4 regions of the Brevibacillus sp. FSL K6-0770 genome follow, and region 4 is predicted to be linked to each of the others. Evidence: riboswitches for the same ligand, from Rfam matches in the RefSeq annotation. Region 4 holds a riboswitch; each other region holds the start of a gene.

Region 1 (2,198 bases), 700 kb from region 4:
ACGAGTCCCGGATGGATGCCGGCTGATGGAACCGGGAACGAGCGGCGCACGCCTTCCAACGGAGTGGTCAAGTTGGTCGCCAGTTGCAGCGCTTCTGTTTTGTCCAGGGCGACGTTGCCATATGGCGACGGGAACAGCACCAGGTCTGCTCCGGCAATTCGCATCAGGGTGCCGAGCAAAAGCGGAGTGGCGATCCCGTAATCAGGCGACGGATAGTAAGCGCCAGCGAGAGCGGGGTGGGCCATGATCGGGATGTTGACGTCCGGATCGGCTGCCAGGCGGTGCAAGGCATCGAAGCCAAAAGCGAGGACGTTGAACAGCAGGCAATCTGCGCCAGCTTCCACGGCACGCTTTGCTTTTTCGTTCAGCTCGTTGATCGGGCCAGTCAGGTTGGCCGCGTAGAGGACAGGCTTGCCAGTTTGCGCTTCTGTCTCCTGCGCGATCTCCTTGAAGGCGCGGATACGCTCCAAAAACGGCGCGCGATCGTCTGCGAAGAAGATTTCGTCATCTTTGACCAGATCGACGCCACCGAGCGCCTGTGCCCGGAATTGCGTCTTCAAATCTTCGAAGGGAAGACCGAGGCAAGATTTGAAAATGCTCATCAACAGCGGGCGGTTTTGTGCATCCAAACGTCCGCGCAGTCCGTCAATGCCGAACTTTGGTCCGGGAAAAGCTTGTAGAAACGACTCAGGGAAAGTGATGTCCACCAGCTTGATTTTTCCGTCCATGGACAGTTTCCCGAAGATTCCGGTCAAAAGCGAAGGAATGTCGTGCGTAAAATTGCGCGTCGGGTAGCTGACGGTGATCAGTCCGCGCGTCTCGCCGTTTTCCAATGTCTCAAGCGGCGTAGCGCTCACGGCTTCCCCGAGATAAGGAGCCAGCTCAGCTTGCTTCGCTGCGGGCAAATCCGTCCAGGAGCCGACCGTCATGCCAACGGCGATGGCGGCTGCTTTTTTGTGTAAGTCTTTGGCTTGCGTCAAATAAGTGACGAGGATGCGTTGATCACTCATGCTAGTCCTCCTTGGGCAGCTTGAAAAGTTTCGTGAAGCTTTCGGGCATGTAAAAAAGCCTCCCCAGAGCGGGGAGGCGGTTGTCGACTATAAAAACGTCTCGTCTCCTCTCATCTCTCGGGTCAGTAGTCGGGACAGAAGACGCAGCAATGCCGCTTCTCGTACCGACTCTTATCCGTTGGAATTAGCACCGTTTCGCTATTCAAGAAAAAATAGCGCCGGTTGCCGGGCATCATAGGGCCAGTCCCTCAGCCAGCTCGCGATAAGAGTTATGTGGTTCACAGGCCAGTCAGCCGTGTGTGCTACACCCATGATATGACTTCTGTTGTCCGTAGTCAATCTTTGTTTTTTGCCGGAATGTGCTCTCTGTAGAGAGGGAAAAAGTGGCCGGAAGTGAAACTTTTTTCGCTAGAGGGCGTGGTACGTAAAGAAGGGATGTGGAGGCATTGGGAAAGTAGGCTTGGAGTATGTGTACCAGATGCATGTAAACGACATATACCGCTACCTTTTCCGGCTGACACGCGATACCAGGCATGCGGAGGACTTGACGCAGGAGGTTTTTTTCCGGGCGTATGCCTCCCTGGAAGACTACCGCGGCGAAAAGGTCAGGCCATGGCTGTTCAAGGTCGCTTACCACGCTTTTATCGATTGGCACCGCAAGCAAAAGCGGCGGCCAGTCGACTACATGGAAAAGATGCCGGAACGACCGGACGCATCCGCGAGCGACCCGGCGGAACTGTTGGTCGCTCAGGAATTGTGGAAAGAGGCATATGCGCATCTGGAGCAATTGCCGCCCAAGCAACGACAGGTCATTTTGCTGTCAGCCATGCAATTTTCCTACGCGGAAATGGCAGAGGTGTTGGAGATCGAACTGGCGGACGTCAAACGCTCGCTGTTTCGCGGTCGGCAAAAGATGCGAAAGCTGTGGAAGGAGGAAGGGCCATGACGCACCAAAACGGTCATGATCGCGAGCAAAAGCTGCTCGCTTATTTGAGAGGGGAACTGACAGGGGAAGAAGCAAAGCGGCTTGGCGAGGAGCTGGCAGCCGATGAGGCATGCGCAGAGCGGCTGGAGCGGCTTTTGCTGGGCGAAGAAGGAGAGCAGCAACCACGGGAACTCGACGCGCTGGACGAGGGCGGGCACAGCCAGCTTTCCGAAGCGAAGCAGAGGGCGATTGTCCGGCGGGGA
Region 2 (2,198 bases), 1.8 Mb from region 4:
AATTTTGGATGACATCAGCAAGCCGGATATCCTCCAAAAACATGGCGATCTTATCCATGCGCTCGTTCATTTTCCGCACTTCCTGAAGCTCGTGGAGGACTTGATCTATTTTGTGCATGAGCCGATCTGTAGGCGTAGGAGCCACTTGTTTCAACCTCCTTGTTCCTGGAAGCATTGTTTTCTACCAGTTTAGGGAAAAAGCCGACCAGAATCAAGGCGGGGAGGAAAGGTTTGCCTCCGGCTTGCGGGAGGGGTACAATAGACGTACAAAAGTATACGAGGAGGCATCCGAATGGCTGAAACCGTATCCCAAACCTTATCGGAAGAACTGTTCGCGCTCCTGCAAAAAGAGCGCTTTGTGACGTTGGCCACAGTCGATCACGAGACAGGTGCGCCATCCGTCAGTTCCTTGTCCTGGACTTTTGCTGTGAACAGCGGACTCATCCGTTTTGCTGTAGACAGCCGCTCCCGCATTCTCGCCAATATCGCCAAAGAACCGCAGGTCGTGCTGCATTTGATCGGGGCAGGCTCTTCTTTTGCGATCAACGGGCGCGCCGAGCTGAAGGCAGAACGGCTGGAAGGGGTTCCCCTGAAGCTTGCGATGGCGGAGATTGCGATTGACTCTGTCAGAGACGTGATGTTTTACGGTTCGCGCATATCCGTAGAGCCTCAGTACGAAAAGACATACGACAAAAATGCCGCAGCGAAGCTGGACAATCAGGTCATGGACGCCTTGAAAAAAGCGTAGGCGCGGTTGTCACACTCTTGTGGAAAATCTTGTTGACAAGAAACAGCGCTATCCTTTAGTATTAGGTCATTCAAATTGAATAGCAAACTTCTTATCCAGAGAGGCGGAGGGACTGGCCCGATGATGCCCGGCAACCAATCACCTGTATGTTCGTTCATACGGGGAGATAATGGTGCTAATTCCTGCAGAGTTTTTTAACTCTGAAAGATGAGAAGGTCTTGCTTACGGCGACGTAAACAAAGCCTTCTTTCAGAGGAAAGGGGGCTTTTTTCATGCCCCTCGACATCATTGGAGGGAGAGAATTACGGTATGAGACTGGAAACAAAATTGATTCAGGCAGGCGTAGGCAAAGATGAGAAAATGGGTGCGGTGAGCTTCCCCGTCTACTACGCTACCGCTTATCGCCATCCGGCGCTGGGACAGAGCACAGGTTTTGACTATACGCGGACGGCGAATCCTACCCGTTCTGTTTTGGAAGAGACAATCGCTGAGGCAGAGGGAGGCGATGCCGGCTTTGCCTGCGCGTCCGGGATGGCGGCAGTCCATACGGTAATGGGGTTGTTTTCCCAAGGCGATCACCTCATCGTATCGCTCGATTTGTACGGCGGGACGTATCGCTTGTTTGAACAAGTGCTTTCCCGTTACGGGCTTGCTTTTACTTACGTAGATTTGCGCGATCTGGAAGCGGTGAAAAAGGCGCTGCGCGCAGAGACGAAAGCGATTTTCGTCGAGACGCCGACCAATCCGCTCATGCAGATTACAAATATTCGTGAAATAACCAGCTTGGCCAAGCAACACGGGCTTCTGACGATTGTAGACAACACGTTCATGACTCCGTATTGTCAACGCCCGCTAGAGCTTGGGGCTGATGTGATTTTGCACAGCGCAACGAAGTATTTGGGCGGACACAACGATGTGCTGGCAGGGTTGATCGTTACAAAGGGCGAGGAGTTGTCGGAAAAAATCCGGTTTTTGCACAATTCGATCGGCGCGGTGCTGGGGCCGCAGGATAGCTGGCTTCTGGTGCGCGGCATGAAAACGTTGGCGCTGCGCATGGACAGACACCAGTCGAATGCGCTCGCGGTAGCGAAAAAGCTGAAAGAACATCCAGCCGTTGCCGAAGTGTTTTACCCCGGACTGGAAGAGCATCCCGGGCATGAGATTCAGGCGAGCCAGGCGAGCGGATACAGCGGCATGGTTTCGTTCCGGGTACGCTCCCAGGAGCAGGTGGGCTTGTTTCTGCAAAATTTGCGCGTCGTCTCCTTTGCGGAAAGTCTTGGCGGGGTAGAGTCGTTGTGTACGTACCCGGCGACACAGACTCACGCAGACATCCCCGAGGAAGTGCGGGCGTATGTCGGCGTGTGCGATCGATTGCTGAGGCTTTCGGTGGGGATTGAACATCCGGATGATTTGATCGCTGATTTGTTTCAAGCGCTGGATGCAAGTCTCG
Region 3 (2,198 bases), 1.5 Mb from region 4:
CAGCCAACGCGAAAAGTGGTTTGGGGAGCCTTGCTGTTTTTGTGCAGCGGCTTGCTGATCAGCTGGATTGTGTACGTGCAATGGACGACGGTGTTGTCGACTTACATGCAATCTTTGGGCATCTCCTTGCGCCAGTACAGCTTGCTGTGGACGCTGAATGGCGGCTTGATCCTGTTTGGTCAACCGCTGATCGCCTGGGTCATTCGCCGCTTTGCTCGCACGCTGAAAGCGCAAATGCTGCTCGGCTCCTACGTCTTTGCCTTGTCGATGCTGATTTTGTCGCAGTCGACCTCCTATGCGGGCTTCGTCGCCGCAATGTTTATCATGACGTTGGGCGAAATGCTCGTCTGGCCAGCCGTTCCTGCCGTAGCCGCACAAATTACGCCAGCAGGACGGGAAGGCTTTATTCAAGGGCTGATCGCGGGAACAGGCTCGGCAGGGCGGATGCTCGGACCGTTGCTCGGCGCGATCATTTTCCAGCACTTTCAGGCGCAAGGGCTTTTGTACATCATGGCAGGGCTTGCGCTCTTGTCCGTGGCGTTTTTCGCCTTCCACACAACGTTTTTGAATCGCCGTCAAAAGGTGGCTGTGCCAACCGCAGAAAAGATGTAGCGAAAAAAGGCGAGCGCCTGCGGGGAAGCATCTTGACACGTCGAGAGCAGGCAATGTAGTATGAAGAAGATTAAAAACAGTATATTCCGTGTGATTTACTTATGAAGAGAGGCGGAGGGACTGGCCCTATGAAGCCCGGCAGCGGATCTGCGCGTGTAGCGATGCAGATGCTGTGCCAATTCCAGCAGGAGTATTCCTGACAGATAAGGACGTGACCAAGCTGATCTCCCCCTTTTTCTGTACGGAAAAAAGGGGTTTTTGCTGTATGGGCGAAAAGAAAGGAACTGAAGAGAAATGCGTATCCAACCTTCCGACATGATTGACCGACTGCCAACCCAATTTTTCGCGACGCTGGTAGCGAAAGTAAATAAAGTCATCGCCAACGGGCACGATGTGATCAACCTGGGGCAGGGAAACCCGGACTTGCCGACTCCTCCCCACATCGTAGAAGCGCTGCAAGCACATACAGCCAACCCGCTTCACCACAAGTACCCGCCTTTTTCCGGCCGACTGGAACTGAAGCAGGCTGTTGCGCACTGGTATAAACAACAATTTGACGTAGACCTTGATCCGGAAGAAGAAGTAGCGGTTTTGTTCGGCAGCAAAACAGGACTGGTGGAAATTTGCCAGGTGCTGATGAACGCAGGCGACGTCGCGCTCGTACCGGACCCGGGCTATCCGGATTACTGGTCGGGTGTGGCGGTCGTCAATGGTCGGATGTCGATGATGCCGCTGACAGCAGAAAATCAGTTTTTGCCGGACTACAGCAAAATTCCGCAAGCCGATTTGGATCGGGCCAAGCTGATGTTTTTGAACTATCCGAATAACCCGACAGCGGTGAATGCGCCGTTTGAATTTTACGAGGAAACGATTCAATTTGCCCGCAAGCATGAGATCGTCGTCTGCCACGACTTTGCCTACGGCGCGATCAGCTACGACGGCAAAAAGCCGGTCAGCTTCATGCAGGTGCCAGGGGCAAAAGAGGTCGGTGTCGAGTTTTACACTTTGTCCAAAACGTACAACATGGCTGGCTGGCGCGTAGGTGCGATGGTCGGCAACCGCGAGCTGGTGAGACTGATCAATCTGATTCAGGATCATTATTTCGTCAGCCTGTTCGGTGCTGTGCAAATGGCAGCGGTAACCGCGATGACCGAATCGCAGCAATGCGTTCGGGATTTGGTGGCTGTCTACGAAAGCAGACGCAACGCCTTGTTCTCCAATCTGCACCGCATCGGCTGGCAAGCGCCGCCGTCCCAAGGCTCGTTTTTTGCCTGGCTCCCGGTTCCAGCCGGATTCACTTCCATCGAGTTTTCCGATTTGCTCTTGGAAAAAGCGCATGTCGTCGTTGCTCCCGGTGACGGCTTCGGCCCTACCGGGGAAGGATACGTTCGCGCCGCGCTGTTGTCGAGTGAAGAACGTCTGGCCGAAGCGGTACAGCGCATTGAGAAATTAGGACTGTTTGCCAATACCAAATAGGATGAGAACGGACCGCACTTTCCTGCATGAGAAAGTGCGGTTTTTGTTTGGAAATCAGGGGATAGCAGGAGATTTTCTGGGTAAAATGTAAGGGCCATGCGTTTTTGGAA
Region 4 (2,198 bases):
GAAGAGCGAGTCCGATCAAAACAACCAGCGCCTGAAAGACAGTGTGGGCATGATGAACGAGCTTTCGCAGCAAATGGAACAGATCGTGTCTGCGGTCAATGTGGCTGCTGCGACGATTCACCAGCTCAATCGCCAGGCGAACCGGGTAGAAGAAATCGTGGGAGCGATCAACCAGATTGCTACGCAAACGAATCTTTTGGCGCTCAACGCCGCCATCGAGTCAGCGCGGGCTGGCGAGCATGGACGCGGTTTCGCTGTAGTAGCTGACGAAGTGCGCAAGCTGGCTGAGCAAAGCGCGACCGCTACCCAGGAGATTACGGAAATTCTCAAATCGCTCCATCAGGAGAGCGAGAACGCTGTGCAGCAAATCAGCAACGGAGAGGCGTCTGTAGCCAAAGGACAGGAGCTGGCTGTAAAAACGGTGGCTTCGATCGAGGCAGTGCGCTCCGGCATGGTGGCATTCCTGCAAGCGGCCGAGCATGTCGGTTCCAGCATGAACCGGGTCAAAATGCGTTCAGGCGAAGTGGCGATGGAGATGTCGACGATTACGGCCGTCACCGAACAATCGGTTGCCAACCTGGAAGAGCTTTTTGCCACCGCAGAAAATCAGCATCAAAAGGTGCGGGAAATTACCGAAGAGCTGGGTGAGCTTAGCAACCTGTCGCATCGACTCCAGCAAACCTTTCAAACGAAATAAACAAACTGGCGGAAACAATCTGAAAAAACAATTGCTTTTTCAGAGCGTTCTGCTAGAATAAGTTCATTGTAACTCAATAGATGATCTACCTTATCGAGAGCGGCGGAGGGACTGGCCCTATGAAGCCCGGCAACCACTGGACATGCGAGACATGTACAGAAAGGTGCCAATTCCTGCAAAACCTGTACCGGGGTTTTGACAGATGAGGAAGAGGACGGCTTCGGACGCAAACTCTTCCTTCGGGAAGAGTTTTTTTTCGTTAGAAGGGGAGGATGGATAGAGGAGGAATAACGAACGATAAAATAATTTTAATGTGAAATATTCGTGTTTAGTATTGATCTTTTTGTCGAAAAACCGTACATTATGGTTAGGATAGAGAAAACGGAGAACGTTCAGATAGGGGAGAGAGACACCATGAAGAAGTTGTTGTTGGCATTGACTACTTTTGCTGTTTTGGCTGCGGGTTGTTCAGCAGGCGGGAATGCACCTGCCGGGAACGCATCGACTGATAAGCCGAAAGAGCAAGCGGCAGGACAAGAAGGTGCAGCGAAGAAACGCGTTGCCTTGATTTTGCCGGAAAAAATCGGCGTGAACCCATTCTTCCAGCAAATGGACGAGGGCGCGAAAAAAGCAGGACAAGAATTTGGCGCGGAAGTAAAAAGCATCGAGTCGACTGACCATGGTGCGATCGAAGAGAACTTGCGCGTAGCCGTAGCGGAAAACTACGACCTGATCATCACTTCTTCTTTTGAAGCAGAAGACGCACTGAAAAAAGTAGCCGCAGAAAACCCTGATCGCAACTTCGCGATTATTGATACAGTAGTCGATTTGCCAAATGTGCGCAGCGTTACTTTCCGCGAGCAGGAAGCAGCTTACCTGATGGGGGCGGCGGCAGGTCTTGCCACGAAAACAAACAAAGTCGGCATGGTTGTCGCAATGGACATTCCGCTTCTGAAAAAATGGACAGGCGGATTCCAGGAAGGCTTGAAATCGACCAATCCGAATGCAGAATTTCTGGTAAACTACGTGGGCAGCTTCACTGACCCGGCAAAAGCGAAAGAGCTGGCTCTGCTGCAAGCATCCAAAGGCGCTGACTTCATCAACGGAGCAGCTGCGGTAGGCGATCTCGGCGTATTCGAAGCCGCGAAGGAAAAAGGCTTCTTTACAGCAGGACAAGACGTTGACCGCACGACGATTGACCCTGAGCACATCGTATTGTCCCAACTGAAAGGGACAGACGCAGCAGCGTATGAAACTGTGAAATCGTTTGTGGAAGGTTCTTTCAAACCAGGTGTCGTCAACTACGGATTGAAAGAAAAAGGCGTAGGCGTAACGTATGTGACTCACGAAAGCAAAACACCGCTGAACGCTTTCATCGGCCAGGAAGTTGTGGACAAAGTAAAAGCGATCAGTGAAGAGATCATTGCTGGTACCCGCAAAGTGCCGGATCGTTCTAAAAGCTAGTGCACAGAGCTTGATTGTGACCGACTACGGCTGTGTA

Evidence for each region. Region 4 has a riboswitch for S-adenosylmethionine ahead of NST23_RS26770 (BMP family lipoprotein). Riboswitches for the same ligand answer to the same signal wherever they lie in the genome.
Region 1: linked by a shared signal. The riboswitch ahead of NST23_RS23455 (2,3-diketo-5-methylthiopentyl-1-phosphate enolase) and the one ahead of NST23_RS26770 (BMP family lipoprotein) in region 4 are both predicted to bind S-adenosylmethionine.
Region 2: linked by a shared signal. The riboswitch ahead of NST23_RS17810 (aminotransferase class I/II-fold pyridoxal phosphate-dependent enzyme) and the one ahead of NST23_RS26770 (BMP family lipoprotein) in region 4 are both predicted to bind S-adenosylmethionine.
Region 3: linked by a shared signal. The riboswitch ahead of NST23_RS19920 (pyridoxal phosphate-dependent aminotransferase) and the one ahead of NST23_RS26770 (BMP family lipoprotein) in region 4 are both predicted to bind S-adenosylmethionine.

What each region holds. Positions count from the first base shown of each region.
Region 1 covers NZ_JBBOBQ010000001.1:4,932,248-4,934,445, reverse strand. Annotated here, with positions in the region: gene NST23_RS23455 (2,3-diketo-5-methylthiopentyl-1-phosphate enolase) at 1-1,010, opposite strand, end outside; SAM riboswitch class I at 1,179-1,279, opposite strand; gene NST23_RS23450 (sigma-70 family RNA polymerase sigma factor) at 1,480-1,956, shown strand; gene NST23_RS23445 (anti-sigma factor) at 1,953-2,198, shown strand, end outside.
Region 2 covers NZ_JBBOBQ010000001.1:3,791,131-3,793,328, reverse strand. Annotated here, with positions in the region: gene NST23_RS17820 (DUF5665 domain-containing protein) at 1-118, opposite strand, end outside; gene NST23_RS17815 (pyridoxamine 5'-phosphate oxidase family protein) at 293-748, shown strand; SAM riboswitch class I at 837-962, shown strand; gene NST23_RS17810 (aminotransferase class I/II-fold pyridoxal phosphate-dependent enzyme) at 1,058-2,198, shown strand, end outside.
Region 3 covers NZ_JBBOBQ010000001.1:4,175,025-4,177,222, reverse strand. Annotated here, with positions in the region: gene NST23_RS19925 (MFS transporter) at 1-612, shown strand, start outside; SAM riboswitch class I at 709-822, shown strand; gene NST23_RS19920 (pyridoxal phosphate-dependent aminotransferase) at 907-2,088, shown strand.
Region 4 covers NZ_JBBOBQ010000001.1:5,630,519-5,632,716, reverse strand. Annotated here, with positions in the region: gene NST23_RS26775 (methyl-accepting chemotaxis protein) at 1-697, shown strand, start outside; SAM riboswitch class I at 785-906, shown strand; gene NST23_RS26770 (BMP family lipoprotein) at 1,112-2,161, shown strand.